2 regions of the Pantoea sp. X-Soil-OKNW-713 genome follow, and region 2 is predicted to be linked to the other one. Evidence: predicted binding sites of a transcription regulator. Region 2 holds the regulator's gene; the other holds the start of a gene.

Region 1 (6,080 bases), 880 kb from region 2:
GGCCAAGGTCCGAGCATTGCAAAACATTGCACAGCAGCGTGACCAGAAACTGGCGCAGATGGCGCTGAGCTGGGTGCTGCGTGATACCCGCGTCACCTCAGTATTGATTGGTGCCAGTAAAACTGCGCAAATTGATGATGCCGTTGCCATGCTGAGCCAGCCTGCGCTGAGCGAAGCAGAGTTAGAGGCCATCAACGCGATTCTGGTGTAACCGCTTTCCCGCCCGGCCAACGCCGGGCTTCCCTTCCGGCAGAAAACTCTTATTTCAGATTATCCTCAATGCATTCAGACTACGTCTTAAGGACTTTTTGGTCCGATCTGGCAGACTAGCGCAACGGTAGCAATCGATAAGCTGCCGGAAAGGAGAATTATGAAACGTGGAATTTTGTTTGCCGCTTTGCTGGCAACGCTGTCCCCACTGGCACTACACACAGCCCATGCCAGTAGTGCCACCATTAATCTGGCCCCTGGCATCACCCTGCATTTAGGCGATCGCGATCATCGAGGTTACTACTGGGATGGTGGCCGCTGGCGCGAGCCGCGTTGGTGGAATGATCGCTATCGTTACCACGATCATCGTTGGTGGCGTCATGAGGAGTGGCGTCGACATGAGGCGTGGAAACGCGAGCAGGAACGTCGCCGTCATGAGCGCTGGCGTTATGAGCATCGTCATGACCATCATGGACATGGTCACGGCCATGACCACGGTCGCGACCGCTACTAATATCTGCTTATTCCTCTGCGCGAAAAATCGCGCCGCTTCAACAAAAAGGTGTGCATCTGCACACCTTTTTTATAACCCCAGCGCCTGCCCGACCAGCAGATAAATATTCAGCGCCACCACTAACCCGACAATCACCCAGCCGACGGTTTGCATCAGACGTGAATTAACCATCTCAGCCCCCATCAGCTCGCGGTTGCCGGTAAAGAACAACAGCGGCACCAACGCCAGTGCGATACCGAAGCTCAGCAGCACCTGGCTAAACACCAGAATGCGTGTCGGATCCCAGCCTGCCCAGATCACAATAAAAGAAGGCAGCATGGTAATGGCGCGACGTAGCCACAGCGGAATCTGGAAACGGATAAAACCCTGCATGACCACCTGCCCGGCCAGGGTTCCCACCACCGTTGAAGACAACCCTGCTGCCACCAGACTCAGACCAAATACCGTCGCCGCAGCATGGCTTAACAACGGTTGCAGCGTCAGGTACGCCTGATCCAGATCGGCAATGCCAGTATGGCCACTGAAATGAAACGCTGCCGCTGCGGTTGCCATCATTGCCAGGTTAACAAACCCGGCAATAGTCATGGCAATCGCCACATCCAGTTTGGTGGAGGAGTAACGCTGTCCTTTGGTGCCCTGATTACCGTATTGCGTCAGCGCCGAATGCAGATAAATCACATGCGGCATAATGGTGGCACCGAGTACGCCGGCAGCAAGGAATACCGCATCCGCCGTCGGCAAGGATGGCAGCGCCATGCCGGTAATCAGCTCGCTGACCTTGGGCTGGGAGAAGAACAACTCAACAATATATGCCGCGGCCACAAACAGCAGCAGCCCGCCAATAACCAATTCGAGGGGCTTTTGTCCACGATTTTGCAGCATTAGAATCAGGAAGGTCGCGATACCGGTCAGCACCGCACCCTGGAAAAGCGAGATGCCAAGCAACAACTTAAAGCCCAGCGCGGCACCGATAAATTCGGCCAGGTCGGTCGCCATAGCGATGATTTCGGCTTGTACCCAGTAAAACCATACCGCCGGACGGGGGAAGCGATCGCGAATATGTTCCGCGAGATTTTTGCCGGTAGCGATACCCAGCTTGGCTGACATGAGCTGAATCAGCATTGCCATGATATTCGCCCAGACCACCACCCACAGCAGTTTGTAGCCGTACGCAGCCCCCGCCTGAATATTGGTGGCGAAATTGCCGGGATCGATATAACCAATAGCCGCGATGAAGGCCGGTCCCAGCAAGGCAAGTTTGATCTTTCTGGCTCCGCGAGCGGCGCGCTCAGCGGTGCGGCTTTCTGACATAGTTTCTGACCCTGTCTTAACGCTTGTTGACCCGAACAGGTTACGGGGCAGGCGCGGCAAGTGAAATATGGTTATAGTTATCGCTTTAATAGATAATGCTATAAAGTATAGCCTTTGCTATACATTGCGGTAAAGCCAGGTTTTGCCAAAATGTGTGCAACAGGAATCAATCTACCCTCGGCTCATTTTATAGACAATGACTTTGTGGTTATTTTTGTTGTAAGAAGTGTGTGAAGAAGTTGTGATGGTTGAGACTAATCTTAAAAATATGTCGATAGTTAATACTTATAATGTGGTTTAGATCTCGTTTTTAAGTAACGCGTTACATAGAATACGCAGCAAAATACAACCCTCCTCAAATTTGGAGCCGACATGTCCCATATTTTGCACTTTCTTTTGGCATTGGTGGTGGTAGCCGTGCTGGCCTTATTGGTCAGTCACGATCGTAAAAGCATCCGTATTCGCTATATCGTTCAGCTTCTGGTGATTGAAGTTCTGTTGGCCTGGTTCTTCCTGAACTCTGAAGCGGGTCTTGGCTTCGTCAAAGGGTTTGCAGGCCTGTTTGACCATCTGCTCAAGTACGCAGCAGAAGGGACTAACTTCGTGTTCGGCAATATGAATGAAAAAGGCCTCGCCTTCTTCTTCCTCAATGTGCTGTGCCCGATTGTGTTTATCTCCGCCCTGATCGGTATTTTGCAACATTTCCGCATCCTGCCGTGGGTGATTCGTGGCATCGGTACCGTGCTGTCAAAAATCAATGGCATGGGCAAACTGGAATCCTTTAACGCCGTCAGCTCTCTGATTCTGGGACAATCAGAAAACTTTATCGCCTATAAGGATATCCTCGGCAAAATGTCACAGCGCCGCATGTACACCATGGCGGCTACCGCGATGTCGACTGTGTCTATGTCGATCGTTGGCGCTTACATGACCATGCTGCAACCCAAATATGTGGTTGCCGCGCTGGTACTGAACATGTTCAGTACCTTTATCGTGTTGTCGCTGATTAACCCGTACCGCGTCGATAGCGAAGAAGATCTGCAATTGCAGGACCTGCACAAAGGTCAGAGCTTCTTCGAAATGCTGGGCGAATACATCCTTGCCGGTTTCCGTGTGGCGATTATCGTTGCGGCGATGTTGATCGGTTTTATCGCCCTGATTTCCGGCCTGAATGCGCTGTTTGATGTGATCTTCGGCATCAGCTTCCAGGGCGTGCTGGGTTATGTCTTCTATCCGTTTGCCTGGGTGATGGGCGTGCCTTCCAACGAAGCGTTGCAGGTTGGCAGCATCATGGCGACCAAACTGGTTTCTAACGAATTCGTGGCGATGATGGATCTGCAAAAAATTGCCGGTCAGCTGTCACCGCATGCGGAAGGTATTCTGTCAGTGTTCCTTGTCTCCTTTGCTAACTTCTCCTCTATCGGGATTGTGGCAGGTGCGATTAAAGGTCTGAACGAAGAACAGGGCAACGTGGTGTCCCGCTTCGGTCTGAAACTGCTGTACGGCTCTACCCTGGTAAGCGTGCTTTCCGCTGCGATTGCCGGTCTGGTGCTGGGCTTCTGATGTTAAGGGCGGGCTTCGGCTCGCCCTTCTCTTCTTTATTATTCCTATCCGTTATATCTCCTTTTTTTACCCCGCTCTCCGCGCCCGACGCTGCTTCACGTCAAAACGCAAAACCTTTGCACAATATTGAATTTCCGTTGCCACCGCCCGCGCCCGTAGCTTTTCTCCATGACTTCACATCAGGAGAACACTATGAGCATTCAGTTTCTTGGCATGATTGGCCACCGCCTCGCCTCCGAAATCATTCCAGCCAGCGGCCCGTTATTTGATAAAGACTACATCGCCCGCTTCGCCCGCGCCCATGAAGACGCCGGGTTTGACCGCATCCTGGTCGGTTACTGGTCCGATCAACCGGACGGTTTTCTCGTCACCGCCCATGCCGCCGCCCATACTTCGACGCTGAAATTCCTGCTGGCCCATCGTCCAGGTTTTGTGGCACCCACCCTTGCCGCGCGCAAACTGGCTTCGCTCGATCACCTCACCGATGGCCGCCTGGCGGTGCATATCATCAGCGGCGGCAGCGACAGTGAACAACGCCGCGATGGTGATTTTCTCAATAAAGCCGAACGCTACGCGCGTACTGATGAGTTTCTGACGGTGCTGAAGCAGAGTCTGGAATCGACGCAACCCTACAATCACCAGGGAAGGTTCTACCAGGCCGAGCAGGCGTTCTCCGCGATTAAGCCGTTGCAGAAAAAGCTGCCGATCTATTTTGGCGGTTCGTCAGCAGAAGCGATTGATGTCGCGGCACGCCATGCCGATGTGTTCGCCTTGTGGGGCGAACCGTTGAAAGGCGCAGAAGAGACGGTGCGCAGCGTTCGTGCTGCCGCCGCAAAACAGGGGCGGGAAATTGATTTCAACATTTCTTTCCGCCCCATCCTCGGTAGCACCGAAAAAGAGGCCTGGGAACGTGCCGAGTACATTCGCGAAACGGCCGGGAAACAGCTGGCGGAAAGCGGTTATACCTTCGGCTTGCCAAAACCACAGAGCGTCGGTGCACAACGTTTGTTAGCTGCCGCCAACGAGAGCGAACGCCACGATAAAGTGCTGTGGACCGGCGTCGCCAAACTGGTGCAGGGTGGCTACAACTCCACCGCATTGGTTGGCACGCCCGAGCAGGTGTCTGACGCGCTGCTGGATTACTACCGCATCGGCATCCATAACGTGCTGATTCGTGGTTTCGATCCCCTTAACGATGCGGTGGAATATGGCCGCGAGTTGCTGCCACTGACGCGCGAAAAAGTCGCGGCTGTCGATCGCCATGAAAAAAGGAGTGCCTGATGCGGCTGGCTGCTTTATTTGCCGGTCTGACACTGGCGCTATCGCTTAACCCGTTGTTTGCCGCAGAGAAAGTCACTTTGCGCCTCGGTGATGTAAAGGGTGACCGCTTTGCAGCGCTGAAAGCGTCTGGCGAGCTAAACAACCTGCCTTATGACCTTAAGCTCACGGCGTTTGACTCCGGTGCGCCGGTGCAGGAAGCGCTGAACGCCGGGGCGCTGGATGTCGGTTTCACCGGCGATCTGCCGTTCCTGTTTGTCTATGCTGCGGGGGCTCCGGTGAAAGCGGTAGGCGCGTGGCAGAACAATCCGGATAGTATCGCCCTGCTCACTCGACCCAATGCCGGGGTGCACAGCTTGCAGGATTTGAAAGGCAAGCAAATTGCGGTGAATCGCGGCGGCTGGGGTCATTATCTGATTCTCGGCTTGCTGGAACGCGCGGGCCTTAAGCCCAGCGACGTTACGCTGCGCTTCCTCGGTCCGGTGGATGGACGTGCCGCGTTAACCTCGGGTGCCGTGGCCGCCTGGGCACCGTGGGAACCTTATATCGCAACCTCTACCGCTGTCGATGGTACGGTACGCGTGCCACAAGGCGGTGGCAAGGGCATTATGTCGGGATATTCCTATGCACTGGCGCGTGATGAAGCCCTGAGTAACCCGGAAAAACGCAAAGCCATCGCCGATTTGCTGGTGCGCTTAGCCAAAGCGCAGGTTTGGGCGCAGCAGCATCCCACTGAGTTCGCCCAGGTTCTGGGGAAAACCCTCAATATGCCAACCAGCATTACCGCCAGTTGGATCGCTGATGCGCGCATCCGTCCGTTGGTATTCGATGCCAGCCTGATTGGTACGCTGCAAAAATCGGCGGATTTCTTCCACCGTTACCAGGTGTTGCCAAAGCAGGTTGATGTCAGCAAAGCCTTTGATTTCAGCCTCGCCGCCGGGGCCAATCAGGTGGCAAAAAGCGTTCAGGGGGATAAATCATGAGTGAACTTCAGCACCACCGGTTACGCACCTTTGTCGGCAATCTGGCGCAACTGCTCGATAGCCATCCTGATGAGCAATCCCTGTTACAACGCGGCAGTGCCTTGCTGGGCGAGTTGATCCGCCATGACGACTGGCTGGATGAAGCCTTTACCCAACCGCATCCCCAACATTATCAGCAATATTTATTGTATGCCGATGCGCAGCAACGCTTCTCGGTGGTG
Region 2 (6,080 bases):
GCAGTGGCTATCGAGAAGGTGCTGGCGGCATAACTCAGTTTTTCACCCGTAGCCCGGTCAGCCAGCGGCCATGATGTGGTCGCTGGCTCCATGCCAGAGAAGAGATGGTGTGCATCACGTTCAGGTGTTGCAGAATGCGCTTCACATGCTGCTCGACAATCGTTACCGCCCCCTCATTGATGTTTTCCGGTGCTTCCAGAATATTGCTGTCGTTACCGGGGCCATCATGCTCCAGCCGCTGCTGACAGCGTTGCAGCGCGATCTCACAGGATTGCAGATACCTTTCCGCCAGCTTAGGCGTCAGCATGGTATGTTCGCGTGCCAGGATAGTCATGGCGTTGATGTGTTCGACAATAAACTGACTGTGCGTCACCCAGAGCCGCATATCTTTCAGGTACTGCGAATTGAAGCCCGGCTCGGTCATCGCCTGATTCAGCGAGTTAAACATGGCGTTATGCGCCTGGTTGACCTTGATGCGCTGATACGCCAGTTTCTCCGGTGACTGCTCCGGTCCGAGCAATAACTGCATCGCTTCCTGATCGGCTTCCAGCGCATCGTGCGCATTCTTACGCAGTAAGCCGCTCTGCCACTGCGGCCACAGCCAAATCATGCCGCCAAAGGCAATCAGACATCCCATCAGCGTATCCATCATGCGTGGCAGCAGGAACTGCGCGCCATTCAGCGACAGCAACTGGAGCGAATACACCGCCGTCACCGTAAAGCCAATCATTGACCAGCCGTAATATTTACGTGTCACCAGATAGCTGGCGAGGGTGATCGCCAGCATAAACAACAGGGTGATGGATTCCGGTACGTCAAAGCGTAACGAGGCGGCAGCAATCAACAGCCCGGCAAAGGTGCCGAGCGCTCGGTGCTGAATTCTTACCCGCGTGGCGCTGTAGCCATTCTGGCTGACGAACATGGTGGTCATCAGAATCCAGTAAGGTTTGGGGATGTTGAAGAACAGCGCCAGCGCGCTACCAAACATCAGCATCACGGCAAAACGTGCAGCGGTGCGTAAGGCGGGGGATTTCAGCGACAGATAGCTGCGCAGCGCCGGAAAAAACGGCAGACGCCGTTGGCGGTCGGCCATCAGATCACGGGTATACAGCGGTTTCTGGGTGCGCAGCACGCGCGCAATGCGGCTGAAGTGATACAGGCAGAAATTCCCCACCGGATTGTCCGGGTGCTGGCGGGCAATTTTTTCCAGCGCACCCAGCTGCTTATCCATTTGAAACCGTTCCGGCAGCTGATGATACAAAATGGCATCGGCCAGCAAGCGCAGACGGGCGGAGATGGTCTTGGCATTCCAGCGAATCACCGCTTCTGCATGGCTCTGCTCCACCAGCTTTTGCACTTCTTCCGGCTGATGCAGGCTGACGGAGATATGTTCCTGCAAATCGAGCGCCACCTGAAAGGCACGCGTCAGGCGTTTGTGGCTGTTATCGCGGCTGGCCGACAGCATATGCATTTGCTGGTAGCAGGTGGTGATCAGATCTACCGCTTTCTGCTGGCGCGCCAGCAACGGCGGCAGCGCTTTCTCCGGGTCGGTCAGCTGCGTCAACAGGGTATATTTGGCATCGCAATAATCCGCCAGCTCACGGTACAGCAGGCTCAGCGACTCGCGCATCGGCTGCTCTTTCCACAGCCAAAACCAGAACCAGTTGAACAACCCATACCACAAGGTCCCGCCGATATAGAGCAGCGGCGGCACCCAGATCGGCATACGTCCCACCAGGCTCAGGGTAAAGATGGAGGCAATCAGCGTGGCAGGCAACAAGCGGCCATGCAACGGGCTGATCTCACCCGTCACGCCCACTAATAACGGCAGCACCAGCAGAATCAGCGGCAGGGGGACGTGATAATCCGTCAGCCACTGGATCAGAAAGCTGCCGGTCGCAAACAGGGAACCACCAATAATCAGGCGTTTAAAAAAGCGTTTATGCGGCGTATCAAGACCGGCGATGTTGCAACAGGCGGGCACTAAGGAGAACAGCAAGCCTTTTTGCAGGTCGCCAAACAGCCAGCCGAGGGCCACGGGCAGGCACAGCACCAGCGTTTGCCGCAGGGCATAGTTCACTTCGGGATGATAGATGATTCGACGCCACATCAGCTCATCGCAGACAAAAACGGCGTGATGCTGCCATCACGCCGTGGGTGAGAAGAAATTAGCGGGTGCCGTAAACGACGATGGTTTTACCATGTGCGGAGATCAGGTTTTGATCTTCCAGCATTTTCAGAATACGGCCAACTGTCTCGCGTGAGCATCCGACGATCTGACCAATTTCCTGACGGGTGATTTTGATCTGCATCCCGTCCGGGTGGGTCATGGCATCGGGCTGTTTGGCCAGATTGAGCAGCGTCTGCGCAATGCGACCGGTCACATCAAGGAAGGCAAGGTTGCCCACTTTTTCTGATGTCACCTGTAGGCGACGCGCCATCTGCGCCGAAAGACGCATTAAAATATCCGGGTTTACCTGAATCAGCTGACGGAATTTTTTGTAGGAAATTTCAGCCACTTCGCAGGCAGTTTTGGCTCGTACCCAGGCACTACGTTCCTGACCTTCTTCAAACAGGCCAAGCTCGCCGATGAAATCCCCCTGATTGAGGTAGGAGAGAATCATCTCTTTGCCTTCTTCATCCTTGATCAGCACCGCAACGGCACCTTTCACGATGTAGTAGAGCGTTTCCGCTTTCTCACCCTGATGAATCAGGGTGCTTTTGGATGGATATTTGTGAATATGGCAATGGGACAGGAACCATTCGAGTGTAGGGTCTGTTTGCGGTTTGCCGAGAACCATTCGCTATTATCCTCTGTTGTAATCGTGCCCAAAACACAGGGGGCAGTTTTCCCTGTCAGGCGGTGAAATCGTAGAGCGCTTCCTGTTAAGGAAAATTATTCGGGTGGACTCTTAAGCCAGGCTTCTGATTCTTCCCGCCTTCGTCTATTGCGACGAAAATATTTTCAGCTCTGTTTGTAGCACAGCTTTTGCTAGCTGTCTTCTGTTGTCTCGCTTCAGCAAAAGGGCGATTAGTCTGGATTGCTGTTTCTCAGGTGAAAGCGTACTCTGGCGGCAAATCAGCCTATTCAGGAGAAAGAATAATGCAGGCACGGGTTAAATGGGTGGAAGGGCTTACCTTTCTCGGAGAATCCTCATCAGGTCACCAGATATTAATGGATGGCAATTCGGGCGACAAAGCACCGAGCCCGATGGAGATGGTGCTGATGGCGGCAGGCGGTTGCAGCGCGATTGACGTCGTGTCGATCCTGCAAAAAGGGCGCAATGATGTGAAGGATTGTGAGGTCAAACTGACCTCGGAACGTCGTGAAGAAGCGCCACGCATTTTCACACATATCAACCTGCATTTTATTGTTACCGGCAAAGCGCTGGGCGATAAAGCGGTGGCGCGAGCGGTTGATCTGTCGGCTGAGAAATATTGCTCGGTGGCGATTATGCTGGGCAAAGGGGTAGAAATCACCCACAGTTACGAGGTTATCGAACTTTAGCACGAACGTAGCGGAGCGATTTATCGTGCGGATTTTTCCCGCAGCGATCTCGGGATCGCGCAATAAATCGCGCCGTTACGGTTATGTTTGATTATTCGATGCGTTTGCCTTCAATCAGTCGCTGCACCAGCGGCGTCATAATCAGCTCCATCGCCAGCCCCATTTTGCCGCCGGGCACCACCAGGGTGTTCATATGCGAGATAAAGGAATCCTGAATCATCGCCAGCAGATAGGGGAAGGCAATACCTTCCAGACCACGGAAATGGATCACCACAAAGCTTTCATCCAGTGATGGAATTTCACGCGCAGCAAACGGGTTAGACGTATCGACGGTAGGTACGCGCTGGAAGTTGATATGGGTGCGTGAGAACTGCGGGGTGATGAAGTTGATGTAATCCTCCATCGAACGCACCACCGAATCCATCACCGCTTCGCGTGAATGGCCGCGCTCGCTGGTGTCGCGAATCAGCTTTTGAATCCACTCAAGGTTGACGATCGGTACCACACCTACCAATAAGTCGACGTGTTCAGCCACGTTGTGCTGCTGCGTCACCACCCCGCCGTGCAAGCCTTCATAAAACAACACATCGGTGTTTTCCGGCAGCGGCTGCCACGGGGTGAAGGTGCCCGGCACCTGATTCCACGGCACGGCTTCGTCATAGGTATGCAGATATTTGCGCGACTGACCAAGACCGGTTTTACCGTATTGCTTAAAGGTTTGCTCCAGCAGGCCAAAATCGTTGGCCTCCGGGCCGAAATAGCTGATATGACGGCCAAGGTCGCGCGCTTTGCGGATCGCCATGTCCATCTCAGGGCGCGTGTAGCGATGAAAACTGTCACCTTCGACCTCCGCCGCATGCAGGTTCAACTGCTGGAATATTTTGCGGAAGGCAAGGCTGGTGGTGGTGGTTCCGGCGCCGCTGGAACCGGTAACGGCAATGATCGGATGCCTGGCTGACATAACAAAGCTCCCTGTGAAGTCCGGCGATGAGCATTGTTAGCACGAAAAGCCGGGATGTGCATTAGCCGCGAAATTCACCGCGTGCCATGATATTGACGGTTTCGTGCAGTTCTGACCACACCAGCACAGCGTCACCGCGTTCCAGTTGGCGACGCACATCAGCGACTTTTTGCGCCAGACTGCGCTCCTGTTCACCGTAGTCGGTGCCTTCGCGTAATACAAAGGCTTCGATCAGGTTTTCCAGCGTTTCAGCTTCAAGTTGTTGCCACGGAATAATCACGATCATACATCCAGGTAAGTTGATAACCACTGCGGCACGCGTTGTTCCAGCCACATTTGCGGTCGTAGCAGCGTACCGCCAACAAAGCCGACATGGCCGCCTTGCTGTGTCAGCTGATATTGAATCGAGGACGACAGTTGCTCCGGCTTCGGTATTACTGCGTCGGTCATAAAGGGATCGTCCTTAGCATGGATGATCAGCAGCGGTTTGCGTACCCCGGTCAGCAGCGGCATCGCGCTGGCCCGATGATAATAATCGCCTGCATCCACAAAGCCGTGCGCCCTGGAGGTGACGGCATCGTCAAAGTCGCGCAGGCGGCGCAGGGCGCGCAGTTCACGTAAATCGACCGGCAGGGTGCCCGGCCAGGCCTTCAGCTTACGTTTAGCGTTCTTTTTCAGCTGCGTCAGCAGGTAGTGCTGATAAAAACGTGAGAAACCGTTCTCCAGCTTCTGGCTACAGGGTTCCAGCAGCAGGGGCGCAGAGATGGCGACTGCGGCATCCAGCGGCGCATCATGCCCCTCTAATCCAGTCAGGCACGCCAGCATATTACCGCCCAGCGACACGCCGACGGCGGTGGTGGGGACATCGCCCCATTCACGCTTTAACCAGCGCAGAAAGAAGCTGGCATCTTCGGTTTCGCCGGAATGGTAAATCCGGTGCAGGCGGTTCGGTTCACCGCTACAGCCGCGAAAATGCATCACCACTGCCAGCCAACCGCGTGCCTGACATGCCTGCATCAACCCATGCGCATAGGGGCTGTGAAAGCTGCCTTCTAAACCATGAAACAGCACCATGCGTGGTTTGTGCGCGGCCTGAATAGGGTCTTCACTCCACGCAAGATCGACAAAATCGCCGTCCGGCAAATCGAGGCGTTGCCAGTGTGGGCGCAGAGTCACGCGCCGCCTGAGCAGACGTGGCAGCAGAGTTTGCAGATGCGGATTGCGAAAACCGCTGAGAGGAATGAAGTCCTCTTCGGGCGGGGAGTCAAAATTACTGTGGTAAACGCTTGTCTGATGCATATCTCGCTGATAGTTTCGATGGGTTTTTTGGCTTTCCTGGGTGAGGAGCACCCGAATCAACATGGAACTGAGTCTGTTTTTGTCAATGCTGGGCTTTCTCTGGGTCGCTGCGATCACGCCAGGGCCTAATAATATGTTACTTACCGCCTCCGCTGCCAACTTTGGCTTTCTGCGTTCTTTCCCGTTGTTAATCGGCATCATGATCGGTATGCAGGCGATGCTGCTGATGGTGGCCTTTGGCGTAGGTGGCCTTATCCTACTCTATCCTGCCTTACATCTGGTTCTGAAAATCGCCGGTAGCCTGTATCTGCT

What was found. The regulator CRP, encoded in region 2, controls carbon source genes, mostly activating them, when cyclic AMP is high. The targets are predictions, from matches to a motif close to ATGTGANNNNNNTCACAT.
Region 1: a site for CRP is predicted at 2,326-2,343, ahead of AC6I8R_RS14830 (NupC/NupG family nucleoside CNT transporter). Genes of this name have one in related genera too.

The regions. Positions count from the first base shown of each region.
Region 1 covers NZ_AP035995.1:3,164,997-3,171,076, forward strand. The annotation lists gene mgrA (L-glyceraldehyde 3-phosphate reductase) at 1-211, shown strand, start outside; gene AC6I8R_RS14820 (DUF2502 domain-containing protein) at 371-724, shown strand; gene AC6I8R_RS14825 (Nramp family divalent metal transporter) at 794-2,074, opposite strand; gene AC6I8R_RS14830 (NupC/NupG family nucleoside CNT transporter) at 2,408-3,598, shown strand; gene AC6I8R_RS14835 (LLM class flavin-dependent oxidoreductase) at 3,791-4,879, shown strand; gene AC6I8R_RS14840 (ABC transporter substrate-binding protein) at 4,879-5,859, shown strand; gene AC6I8R_RS14845 (cysteine dioxygenase family protein) at 5,856-6,080, shown strand, end outside.
Region 2 covers NZ_AP035995.1:4,040,060-4,046,139, reverse strand. The annotation lists gene argD (bifunctional acetylornithine/succinyldiaminopimelate transaminase) at 1-33, shown strand, start outside; gene AC6I8R_RS18935 (YccS/YhfK family putative transporter) at 35-2,110, opposite strand; gene crp (cAMP-activated global transcriptional regulator CRP) at 2,169-2,801, opposite strand; gene AC6I8R_RS18925 (OsmC family protein) at 3,104-3,508, shown strand; gene AC6I8R_RS18920 (phosphoribulokinase) at 3,600-4,469, opposite strand; gene AC6I8R_RS18915 (YheU family protein) at 4,531-4,749, opposite strand; gene AC6I8R_RS18910 (hydrolase) at 4,752-5,768, opposite strand; gene AC6I8R_RS18905 (LysE family translocator) at 5,830-6,080, shown strand, end outside.